Regions from separate parts of the Mesorhizobium sp. B3-2-1 genome, predicted to be linked through region 1. Evidence: predicted binding sites of a transcription regulator. Region 1 holds the regulator's gene; the other holds the start of a gene.
What was found. Region 1 encodes LexA, which represses DNA repair genes until DNA is damaged. Its sites were predicted from a motif close to TGTTCNNNNTGTGTTCNG; they were not measured.
Positions count from the first base shown of each region.

Region 2: FJW08_RS24410 (UvrD-helicase domain-containing protein) is a predicted target of LexA. The motif match lies at 2,196-2,213, and genes of this name have one in related genera.

Region 1 is NZ_VFTI01000002.1:30,929-36,713, reverse strand. It holds gene FJW08_RS01980 (ComEC/Rec2 family competence protein) at 47-2,500, shown strand; gene lexA (transcriptional repressor LexA) at 2,494-3,237, opposite strand; gene FJW08_RS01970 (GntR family transcriptional regulator) at 3,648-4,421, opposite strand; gene FJW08_RS01965 (ABC transporter substrate-binding protein) at 4,575-5,561, shown strand; gene FJW08_RS01960 (ABC transporter ATP-binding protein) at 5,620-5,785, shown strand, end outside.
Region 2 is NZ_VFTI01000027.1:35,283-41,067, reverse strand. It holds gene FJW08_RS24410 (UvrD-helicase domain-containing protein) at 1-2,155, opposite strand, end outside; gene FJW08_RS24405 (glucose/quinate/shikimate family membrane-bound PQQ-dependent dehydrogenase) at 2,405-4,720, shown strand; gene FJW08_RS24395 (hypothetical protein) at 5,126-5,557, opposite strand.

The DNA of each region.
Region 1 (5,785 bases):
CGCGTTCATGTAGCATAGGGTGTCGAGGGCGCAAGGGGCAGACCCGATGACTGGACGAGGCCGGGGCTCGGATCGGGGCGAGGGCGCCATTGTCGGCGTCAGCGAGCGGTCCCTGTTTACAACGCCTCCGGCGATCCCACTGCCATCGCCGCTCGTGGCTGCGCCCGCAATCCAGCCGCCGCAGGCGGACAGCCCGGCGCCAACTCCGTCTCCCGCCGCGCGCGGGATTGTGCGCGTGCGCCGGCAAATCGGCCTGATTGCCTTGCCTCGCCTGCGTCACGGCGTGGCCAAGGCGGCGGAGCTGGAACTCGACCGGGGCATCGCCTTCCTGCTGGTGCCGGTCTGCCTGGCCGTTGGGGCGATCGGCTACTTTTCGCTGGCGTCCGAGCCCGATTTTGCAAGGCCCGTCGCTGCCGTGATGCTGGCGGCGATCTGTGCATTCGTCTCCCGCTCTTGGCCGAAAACCCATCTGTGTTTCATGGCAGTGCTGTTGTGTGTGCTTGGCCTGCTCGCGGCGAAGGTCGAAACATGGCGAGCCGGAACCCGGATGCTGGGCTCGGAGATATCGACGCAGCTGACCGGCCGCGTGGTCTCGATCGAAGAAATGGAGACCGGCCGCATCCGGCTGACCATGGACGTGATTTCGACGGCCCGCCCGAAACTGCGCTATGCGCCGGAAAGGGTCCGGCTTTCGGCACGCAAGATACCGCCGGAAATGACCGCCGGCTCGCTTGTCACAGGTTATGCCAAACTGCTGCCGCCGACCGGTCCGGTGCGGCCGGACAGCTACGACTTCTCCTTCGAGAGCTATTTCGCCGGCATCGGCGGCAGCGGCTTCTTTCTCGGCAATCCAACCGTTGTCTCCGCCGACGACGGTGAGATGCCGCTGCCGGCACGCCTTTTTTCTGGCATCGAAGATGCCCGCGAAGCCATCGCCGACCATATCAGGGGCAGCATTGGCGGCGCCGAAGGCGAGATCGCGGCGGCGCTGATCGTTGGCGTGCGCGCCGGCATTCCCAATGAAATCAACGAAGCGATGCGGCGTACCGGCATCTATCACATCATCTCCATTTCGGGACTGCATATGGCGCTGGTGGCCGGCACCATCATGGGTCTGTTACGCGGCGTCTTCGCGCTGTTTCCAGGCTTTTCCGCGCGCCGGCCGGTGAAGAAATACGCGGCCGCCGCCGCACTTTTCTCTATCGCCGCCTATCTCGTCATTTCCGGCGTCGTCGTCGCCGCCGAGCGCAGCTTCATCATGCTGGCGGTGATGCTGGCCGCCGTCTTGTTCGATCGCGCGGCACTGACCATGCGCAACCTGGCGATCTCGGCGATCGCCGTCATCCTGGTTTCCCCGCACGAGGTCGTCGGCCCGAGCTTCCAGATGTCGTTCGCTGCGACAGCGGCCTTGGTAGGCGCCTATGCCGGCTGGGCCGACCACCATGCGGGAAAGACGAGGCCACCGCCGCCAAAGCGATCCCTGCCCGGGTTCCTGACGCGAAAGTTCCTCTTGGCGACAGGTGGATTGGCCGTGACATCCATCATCGCCGGCAGCGCAACGGCGCTGTTTGCCATCTGGCATTTCCAGCGGGTGTCGCCGCTCAGCCTGTTCGCCAATCTGGCCGTCATGCCGATCGTATCGGTTGTGATGTTCCTGGCTGTCGCCAGCGCGTTGCTGATGCCGTTCGGGTTGGATTGGCCGGCTCTCTACCTCATGGGCAAGGGCCTGACGGCGATGATCGCCGTATCGGCGTGGATATCGGAGCGCTCTCCGATCGATGGGGTCGGGCTGATCTCGCAGCAATCCGTGCTGCTGGTCACCGTCGCGCTGGTCATCGCGACGATGGCGACGACCTGGCTGCGGCTTGCCGCGCTGCCATTCGCGCTTGCCGGCCTGTTGACCGTGTCGCACACGCGCACGCCCGATGTGCTGATCTCGGAAGATGCGCGGCTGGTCGCATTGCCGATCGGCAATGGCGAACTGGCCGTCAACCGGGAACGTCCGAACGAATTCGCAGCCGAAAACTGGAAACGCGCCCTGGTCTCAGAATCAATCGTCAAACCGGAAATGTTCGACAAGACGGACGGGCAATTCGACATCGCTAGTCCCACCGACCTGCCGCAGGGATCGCCGTTCTATTGCCGCGAAGGCCTGTGTCTTGCCAGGCACCCATCCGGCGCAATCATCGCCTATGTCGAGGATCGCAAGAACACCTGGAAGGCCTGCGCCTTCGCCGACCTGATCGTCGTCAATGACGCTACCGCCTATGACGCCTGCCACAATCCGCTGGTTCTCGTCGTCACGAAACGGCAACTCGCCCGCAAGGGGAGTGCCGCCGTCTTCTTCGATCCCCAGTCGGCCACGAGCCCGGCTGCGATCGAATTCGCCGTCGACGGACCATACCGGCCCTGGCACGAGCAGCGAAAATTCTCACGCGAGGCGAGGGGGCTGCCGCCCTATAAAAAGCCTGACAAACCCGATGGCAAACCGGTTCAGTAGCGTCTTATCAGCCCGACCAGCTTGCCCTGCACCTTGACCCTGTCTGGCCCGAAGATGCGTGTTTCGTAGGCTGGATTGGCGGCTTCGAGCGCGATCGAAGCGCCCTTGCGGCGAAACCGCTTCAGCGTTGCTTCCTCCTCATCGACCAGCGCCACGATGATTTCGCCCGGACTTGCCGTATCGGCATTGCGGATGATGACCGTGTCGCCGTCGAAGATACCGGCCTCGATCATCGAGTCGCCCTTGACCTCCAGCGCATAGTGCTCGCCGCCCATGATCATGTCCGGCGGCACCGAAATCGAATGCGTCTGATGCTGGATGGCATCGATCGGCACACCGGCGGCGATACGGCCCATGACCGGAATGGACACGGCTGAAACCGCATCGTCGTCGTTACCGGCCGCCGGCAGGCGAGAAGGCGCCGCCGCCGGCCTGATCTGGCGGCCGAGACCGCCTTGGCCAAGGCTGCCCTGGATGACGCTTGGCGAGAACTTCTTCGCCGCATTGAGGCCCGGCGCGATCGAGTCCGGCAGCCGCAGCACTTCCAGCGCGCGCGCCCGGTTGGGCAGCCGGCGAATGAAGCCGCGTTCCTCCAGCGCCGTGATCAGGCGATGGATCCCCGACTTGGAGGCAAGATCGAGCGCTTCCTTCATCTCGTCGAAGGAGGGCGGTATCCCGCTTTCCTTGAGCCGTTCGTGGATGAACATCAGCAGTTCATGTTGCTTGCGTGTCAGCATGGCGGCCCCCAAGGCATTGAACGAAAGGTCTGAACCAGAATCGAAAAACAAACCCAGAACAAACACTATCTGTTCCAGTTGTGTTCCGCAACCGTTTAAAGTTTAATGAATTTGTTAAGGCATCTGAAGTTTTTTGCCCGCGACAGCGGACGGCAATCGACCTTTTCCGCCGTCGGCAAGCACATTGAAATCGTTTTGGTTAATGGGCTGTGGCCCATCCTCCGCCGAGGCTTGGCATCAGTCTTTTGGAGGGCTTTTCCGGGGGTGGATCGTAAAAATTGTGGATCCATCATTCGCGGAACGAAACGAAATCAAAACGCCAACGATCGTAGCTTCGGGCAGCGATGGATCCAGGCGTCCGGCCGGCCCCGATCAAGTGCGTGCGAACAGGCGTCGCAGGAGCGCTGAAGTCATCCCGAACTCGCTTTCGAGCTGCCGGCGCGGGCAGCGTATTCGGTTGCGCCGCTGTCTTCGCTGTGGACGTAGACACGCAGGGTGTAGCCGATATGCGCCGTCATCAGCGCCTTGGCCCGCTCGACGTCACGATCGAGTGCCGCTTCCATGATCGCGGTATGGTGTTCGATCGCAATCGCTTCGCGCAGTGCCTTCATCGCCGCTTCATAGCCATCCTTGAGGCCAGCCGCGGCCCGCAATGTCGGCGCCAGACCAAGAAAGCGATGGTGCCGGCGCAGCTGATCCGAGATTGTCGAGCGGAAACGCAGCAGCCAGTCGCATGTGGCGGCGCTCAGTAGCGCCGCATGGAAAGCCTCGTGGTTCTCGTCCCATTTGTCGACGGCCGCATCCGAGGGATCGTCGACCGCGGTCTTGCAGCGGGAGAGCCGGTAGTGGGCGGTGACGACAGCATCCTCCCACTCCTTGCCGCCTTTCTCCATCGCTTCGAGGAACAGGGGGATCTCGACCACCATCCTGGCGCGCGCCAGATCCTCCAGTTCGGCCCGCGACACCGGAGCCACGGTAAAGCCGCGATTGCTGATGGCGGTGACTAGGCGTTCGGCCTCGAGCCGCGACAAGGCTTCTCGCAACGGCGTCCAGCCGACGCCGTAGGTACCGCGCAGCGCACTCAGCTTGAGCGGGGCGCCGGGCATGAGGCGCGTGGTCAGGATATCGCGCCGCAACAGCTGATAGGCTGCCTCCGTCTTTGTGGAGCTGGTTTGATCCTGCATCGCGGTCCATCCGTCGTCTGGCAGAGAAAAATTATATATGATGTCGGAGCATGGCAAGAATTATATATAATATTTGACACGGGCCGGCGGACTGACCATGATCGCCGCAGTAGCCGCGCTCCAAGCGGCGCTGATCAAATCTGGGAGGAAATGATGTTGAAGTCGAAATCCGCTTGGTTGTCGGGTTTGTTCCTGGCCGGCGCATTGATGGTGAGCGCGGGTACTGCCGCTGCCGATCAGATACGCATCGGCATTGCCAATTTCGGCGAGCACCCCCAGCTCAACGCCGCTATAGCCGGCTTCAAGAAGGCGCTGACGGATAATGGCTTCGTCGAGGGCAAGGACGTCGTCTATACGGAGAGCCATACGAATTTCGATGCATCGCTGGTGCCGCAGATGATCGCCAAGCTGCAAGCGGAGCAGCCCAAGCTGATCTACACCATCACCACGCCGGTCTCGCAGATCGCCAAGAAGGCGCTCGCGGGCTCCGGCATTCCGATCGTCTTTGCCGCGGTCACGGATCCGGTGGCGGCCAAGCTGGTACCGTCATGGGACTCCGGAGACGAAGGCATGACCGGCGCCAGCGACCTGCAGGACGTCGCCGCGGTAATGGCCTTCACCAAGAAGCTGCTGCCGAACGCCAAGCGCTTTGGCGTGCCTTACAATCCGGGCGAGGCCAACGACGTTGCCTTGGTCGAAAAGATCAAGGCGGCGGCACCCGCCGCCGGCTTCGAGGTCGTGGAAGTCGGCATCGACAACGTCAATGACATCCAGCAGCGCATCGCTTCGCTTGCCGGCAAGGCCGACGTGATCTACGGCCCGGCTTCGAACCTGATCCAGCCGGCGATCGCCGCTGTCTCCGCGGCCGCCCGCCAGGCCGGTATTCCGGTCGTCAATTCCGATGACAGCGCGGTCCGCAACGGCACCGTGCCGGCAAGCTTCGCGGTCAATTACACGCAGGTCGGTATCAACGCCGGCAACATCGCCGCCGAAATCCTAAGGGGCAAGGATCCCAAGACGATCGCGCCGTCACGTCCTGCCTACAAGGACCACATGGCGACGATCTCGCGCAAGGCGATGGCGGCGTTCGGCATCGAGATACCGGCTTCGATGGCCGATTGCGGCTGCATCGTCGACTGACATCGGGGCTGTGAGGGTGACGGCGCGGACGCCGTCACCTTGAGGTCAGGGAGGAACGATGCTCGAGATCCGATCCGCGCGCAAAGTGTTCTACAAGGGCCAGGCCGACGAGAAGGTCGCGCTGGACGGTCTCAGCCTGTCGCTTGCCACGGGCGAGTTCGGCATCGTCATCGGCTCCAACGGAGCCGGCAAGAGCAGCATGCTCAACGCCATTTCCGGCGCCC
Region 2 (5,785 bases), on a different contig from region 1:
GCGACGGGATGGTCGATTGCCAAAGGCCGTGGATGAGGCGGTTGGAGACGAACCAGATATGCAGGTTCTTCTTGGCCCGCGTCAGGCCGACATAGGCGAGCCGCCGCTCTTCCTCGAGCCCGGAGCGGCCGCCTTCGTCCAGCGCGCGCTGGTGAGGAAAGAGGCCTTCCTCCCAGCCGGGCAGGAAAACGGTCTCGAATTCGAGGCCCTTGGCCGAGTGCAGCGTCATGATGGAAACGGCGTCTTGTCCGGCGTTCTGCTCGGCATCCATGACCAGCGCGACATGTTCGAGGAAGGAGCGCAGCGACTCGTACTGCTCCATGGAGCGAATCAGTTCCTTCAGATTCTCCAGCCGGCCGGGCGCCTCGACCGAACGGTCGTTCTTCCACATGTCGGTGTAGCCGCTCTCTTCGAGAATGGTCTCGGCGAGCTCGGTGTGCGGCGTCGTTTCCAGCGCCTTCTGCCAGCGCTCGAAATTGGCCGCCACCTCGCGCAACGCGGCGCGCGGCTTCGGCTTCAGTTCGTCGCTTTCGGCGAGATTGCCGGCGGCTTCCAGCATCGGGATGCGCAGGGCGCGGGCCGTGTCGTGGATCTGGCGGATGGTGGCTTCGCCCAGGCCGCGCTTCGGCACGTTGACGATGCGCTCGAAGGCGAGGTCGTCGGCGCCTTGCGCGACGACGCGGAAGAAGGCCATCGCGTCGCGGATTTCCATGCGCTCGTAGAAACGCGGGCCGCCGATGACGCGGTAGTTGAGGCCGAGCGTGGTGAAGCGCTCCTCGAAGGCGCGCATCTGGAAGGACGCGCGGACGAGGATCGCCATGTCGTTCAAATTATGCTTCTGGCGCTGGTAGGCCTCGATGGTCTCGCCGATGGCGCGGGCTTCTTCCTCCGAATCCCAAGCGGCATGGACGTTGACCTTGCCGTCTTCCGGATCGTTGCGGTCAGTGAACAGCGTCTTGCCGAAACGGCCCTCATTATAGGCGATGAGGTGGGAGGCGGCGCCCAGTATGTGCGCGGTCGAGCGGTAATTGCGCTCCAGCCGGATGATGGTGGAGCCGGGAAAATCCTTGTCGAAGCGCAGGATGTTGTCGACCTCGGCACCGCGCCAGCCATAGATCGACTGGTCGTCGTCGCCGACGCAGCAGATGTTTACGGTGGCGCGGGCTTCGGCCGAAGAGCGCCCAATCTCCCCCCATGTGGGGGAGATGTCGCCGGAGGCGACAGAGGGGGGCGCTGGCCCGCCGGCCTGTCGGTGCGAGGCGCCCCCCTCTGTCCTGCCGGACATCTCCCCCTCAAGGGGGGAGATCGGCTTGCCTTGCGGCCTTTGCGCCAAAAGCCGCAGCCACATGTACTGGGCGGTATTGGTGTCCTGGTACTCGTCGACGAGGATGTATTTGAAGCGCCGGTGATAGTCCTTCAGCACATCGGGATTGGCGCGGAAGATGCGGATCGGGTGGCAGAGCAGGTCGCCGAAGTCGCAGGCGTTCAGCGTCTGCAGGCGCTCCTGATAGGCCTTGTAGAGCTCGCGGCCCTTGCCGTTGGCGAAGCTGCGCGCATCGCCCTCGGCGATGTCGGCCGGACCCTGGCCCTTGTTCTTCCAGCCGTCGATCATCTGGGCGAACTGCTTTGCCGGCCAGCGCTTGTCGTCCAGCCCCTCGGCCTGGATCAGCTGCTTGATCAGCCGCACGACGTCGTCGGTGTCGAGGATCGTGAAGTCGGATCTCAGGCCGGCAAGCTCGGCGTGGCGGCGCAGCAGCTTCACGCCGATCGAGTGGAAGGTGCCGAGCCACGGCATGCCTTCGACATTGCCTTCGCCGATCAGGATGCCGATGCGCTGCTTCATCTCGCGCGCGGCCTTGTTGGTGAAGGTCACGGCCAGGATCTGCGACGGGAAGGCCTTGCCGGTGGCAAGGATGTGGGCGATGCGGGTGGTCAGCACGCGGGTCTTGCCGGTGCCGGCGCCGGCCAGCACCAGAACCGCGCCTTCGGTGGTCTCCACCGCCAGCCGCTGCTCGGGATTAAGCCCCCTGAGATAGTCCGGCGCATTGTTTTGGCCGCCGCGGGCAGCCATGGCGCGCGCGGCAATGCCCGACGGGGCCGTGGGCCGCGCATCGGGTTCGTCGAAAAAGGGCATGTCTTCGGAAAAGCCGGACATCGCCCCCGAATGTAGTGATTCGGCAGCGAAAGACCAGAACTGTCTACGTTTTGTTCCGGTAAAGTGCCTGATACGGCCAGTCGAGCGACATGGCAGCCGGCGTTGTGAACAAACGAGGGTTGCTGCCGCGGACCCATGGCCTACGCTTGACAGGCGCGGCGGTCGGGAGAAAGTTGCGTAGGGGGCGGCACGCAATGCCGGGTTGCCCAGGGCCGCCACCATGCGCGCAACAGTCGAAGGAGTATCATCTTGGCTGTCACCATCACCTCCCTCATCCTCTTCCTCATCGGCCTGGCACTTGGCGCCGGGGGTATCTGGTTGGCTTCGCTGGGCGGCAGCTGGTACTACATCATTGTCGGCCTCGCCTTCCTGATCACCGCCTGGCTGCTCTACCGGCGCCGTTCCACGGCGCTCTGGCTCTATGCGGCGATCGTGCTCGGCACGCTGGCCTGGGCGGTCTGGGAAACCGGCTTCGACTGGTGGGAGCTCGGCCCGCGCGGCGGCATCATCGTGCTGGTGGCGCTGTGGCTGCTGACGCCGTGGGCGCGGCGCGGCCTTGCCGGCCCGGACGGGCGCGCACCTCTGATCCTTGCCGTGCTGGCATCGCTGGCGGTGGCCGGCTATTCGATGACCGCGGACCCGAAGGACATCGCCGGCGCGCTCGATACCGACAAGGTGATCCCCAACGCCAATCTCGGCGGCGATGTGCCGGCGGGCGAATGGCATTATTACGGGCGCACGCAGTTCGGCCAGCGCTATTCGCCGCTCGACCAGATCACACCGGACAACGTCGCCGACCTGAAGCCGGCCTGGATCTACCGCACCGGCGACGTGAAGGGACCGGACGATGTCGGCGAGACCACCTACCAGGTGACGCCGCTCAAAATTGGCGACACGCTCTATATCTGCACGCCGCACAATTTCGCCATCGCCGTCGATGCGGCGACCGGCAAGGAGAAGTGGCGCTACGATCCCAAGATCAAGCTCGACAAGGATCGCCAGCACCAGACTTGCCGCGGCGTCTCCTACTATGCCGATGCCGCGGGCGCCGCCGGCCAGCCCTGCGCGGCACGCGTCTACCTGCCGACCTCGGATGCGCGGCTGATCGCGCTCGACGCCGCCAACGGGCAGGTTTGCCCCGCTTTCGCCGAGGCCGGCACGCTCAATCTGTTGGCCAACATGCCGTATCCCAAGTCGGGCTATTATTACTCGACTTCGGCGCCGCTGATCGCGGGCGGCAAGATCATCGTCGGCGGCGCGGTCAACGACAATTATTCGACGCAGGAGCCGTCCGGCGTCATCCGCGCCTACGACGCGAGCACCGGCAAGCTGTTGTGGAACTGGGATTCCGGCAATCCGGACCAGACGACGCCGCTGGCGGCCGGCCAGACCTACACCGCCAACTCGCCCAACATGTGGTCGACGCCGAGCGCCGACGAGAAGCTCGGCCTGCTCTACGTGCCGCTCGGTAACCAGACGCCGGACCAGCTCGGCACGGGTCGCAGCGCCAATGTCGAGAAATTCTCCTCGTCGATCACGGCGCTCGACCTCAACACCGGGCAGTTGAAATGGGTGCGCCAGACCGTGCACCATGACCTCTGGGACATGGACGTGCCGGCGCAGCCGAGCCTGATCGACATCACCAAGGCCGACGGCTCCGTGGTGCCCGCGCTGGTTGGGCCGACCAAGCAGGGCGACCTCTATGTGCTCGACCGGCGCACCGGCGAGCCGGTCATCCCGGTCAAGGAAGTCCCGGCGCCCGGGGGAGCCATCGAGGGCGACCACACATCGCCGACGCAGCCGGCGTCCGACCTTTCCTTCAACCCGCCGCCGCTGACCGAGGCCGATATGTGGGGCATCACCATGTTCGACCAGCTGGCCTGCCGGATCGCGCTCCACAAACTGCGCTATGAAGGCCGCTACACGCCGCCCTCGCTGCAGGGATCGCTGATCTATCCCGGCAATTTCGGCACTTTCAACTGGGGTGGCGTGGCGGTCGATCCGGTGCGGCAGGTGATGTTCGGCATGCCGACCTATCTCGCCTTCACATCCACGCTGATCCCCCGCGCGGATGTGCCGCCGCCGGGCGACGCCAAGGGCAGCGAGCAGGGGCTGAACCGCAACGAAGGCGCACCTTATGCGGTGGTGATGGGACCGTTCCTGTCGCCGCTGGGCATTCCGTGCCAGGCGCCGCCCTGGGGCTATGTTGCCGGCGTCGATCTTCGATCCGGTACGATTGCCTACAAGCACCGCAACGGCACCGTCTACGACATGACGCCGCTGCCGCTGCCGCTGAAGGTCGGGGTGCCCGGCATTGGCGGGCCGATGATCACCGCCGGCGGTGTCGCCTTCCTGGGTGCCGCCGTCGACGACTATCTGCGCGCCTACGACCTGACATCGGGCAAGCAGCTCTGGCGGGCGCGGCTGCCGGCCGGGGGGCAATCGACGCCGATGACCTATACGGTCGCGGACGGGCGCCAGTTCGTGGTCATCGTCGCCGGCGGCCACGGCTCGATTGGCACCAAGCCGGGCGACTATGTGATGGCCTACGCGCTGCCGAAATAGGGGCAAGATTCTGGATGGATGGGTGATCCGCCAGGTTTGCAATTCCGGCAACTTTGGCGCCGCCCCTCATCGCCCTGCCGGGCACTTCTCCCCGTATAGGGACGGGGAGAAGGACGCGTCATCGATGGCTTCGCCGATCGCCGGCGTTGCAGGAATGGCGCAGCGCTGAAGTTGCCTCTTCTCCCCGTCCCTTACGGGGAGAAGGTGGCGGCAGCCGGATGAGGGGCGGCGCTAACCATGGTCAGTAAAGCGTCGCAATGCGGCACGCCCTCCCGCCAGCGACTGCCGGTTGGCCGTGCCCTTCTAGAGCGGTTCAGCGCTTGATAGAATCGCCGAACCGCTCTAACTCTTTGTTTTTACGCAATTCCGGACGGAAAACCGCTACGCACTTTTCCTGGAATTGCTCTAGCCGAGCCCCAGATGGCTCTTCAGGCTAGGCACCGAGCCGAGCACCTGGTTGGTCAAATCGGGGCCGGCGGCGGCCTCGGCCTGTTGGACCAGCGTCTCGCCGGCCTTCTGGATCTGCGCCATGTCGAGGCCGGAGGCCTTGAGCGCGGCGAGGCCGTTGACCAGCGCGCCCGCCTTTTCTCCGAGAACGCCGCCAAGCGCGCCTTGCAGCGACGACAGGAAGCCGCCGCCGCCGGCCGGTGCGGCCATGACGTCATATTGGTGCGCGAGGTCGTCGGCGCCGGGGATCTTGGCGAAAAACGAAGATGCGCTGGTGCCTTCGGCTTCATGCTCCAGCACAGAGAAGATGGTGCCGACGACTTTCTCAGTCGTTGCCTGGTCGAGGCCCGCCTTCTGCGAGACGGTGTTGACGATATCCTGGATGTTCATGGTCTCACCTCAGCCTTGGATTTTCTGGTTCGTGCGGTGGTTGCGGCCCCTGACCATCGACCGCCTGCCGGCCTGCACGACCATGGAGCCTAGCGCCAGGGCAGCCGCGGCGGCAAGGACGAATGCACCGGCGAGGATCGGGGAGGCATGGTCATCGGCATCGCTCCTTGTGACCGGGACATGTGACCGGGACGTGAAGGCCGGGTACCGCGCCATCGATCGCCGGCA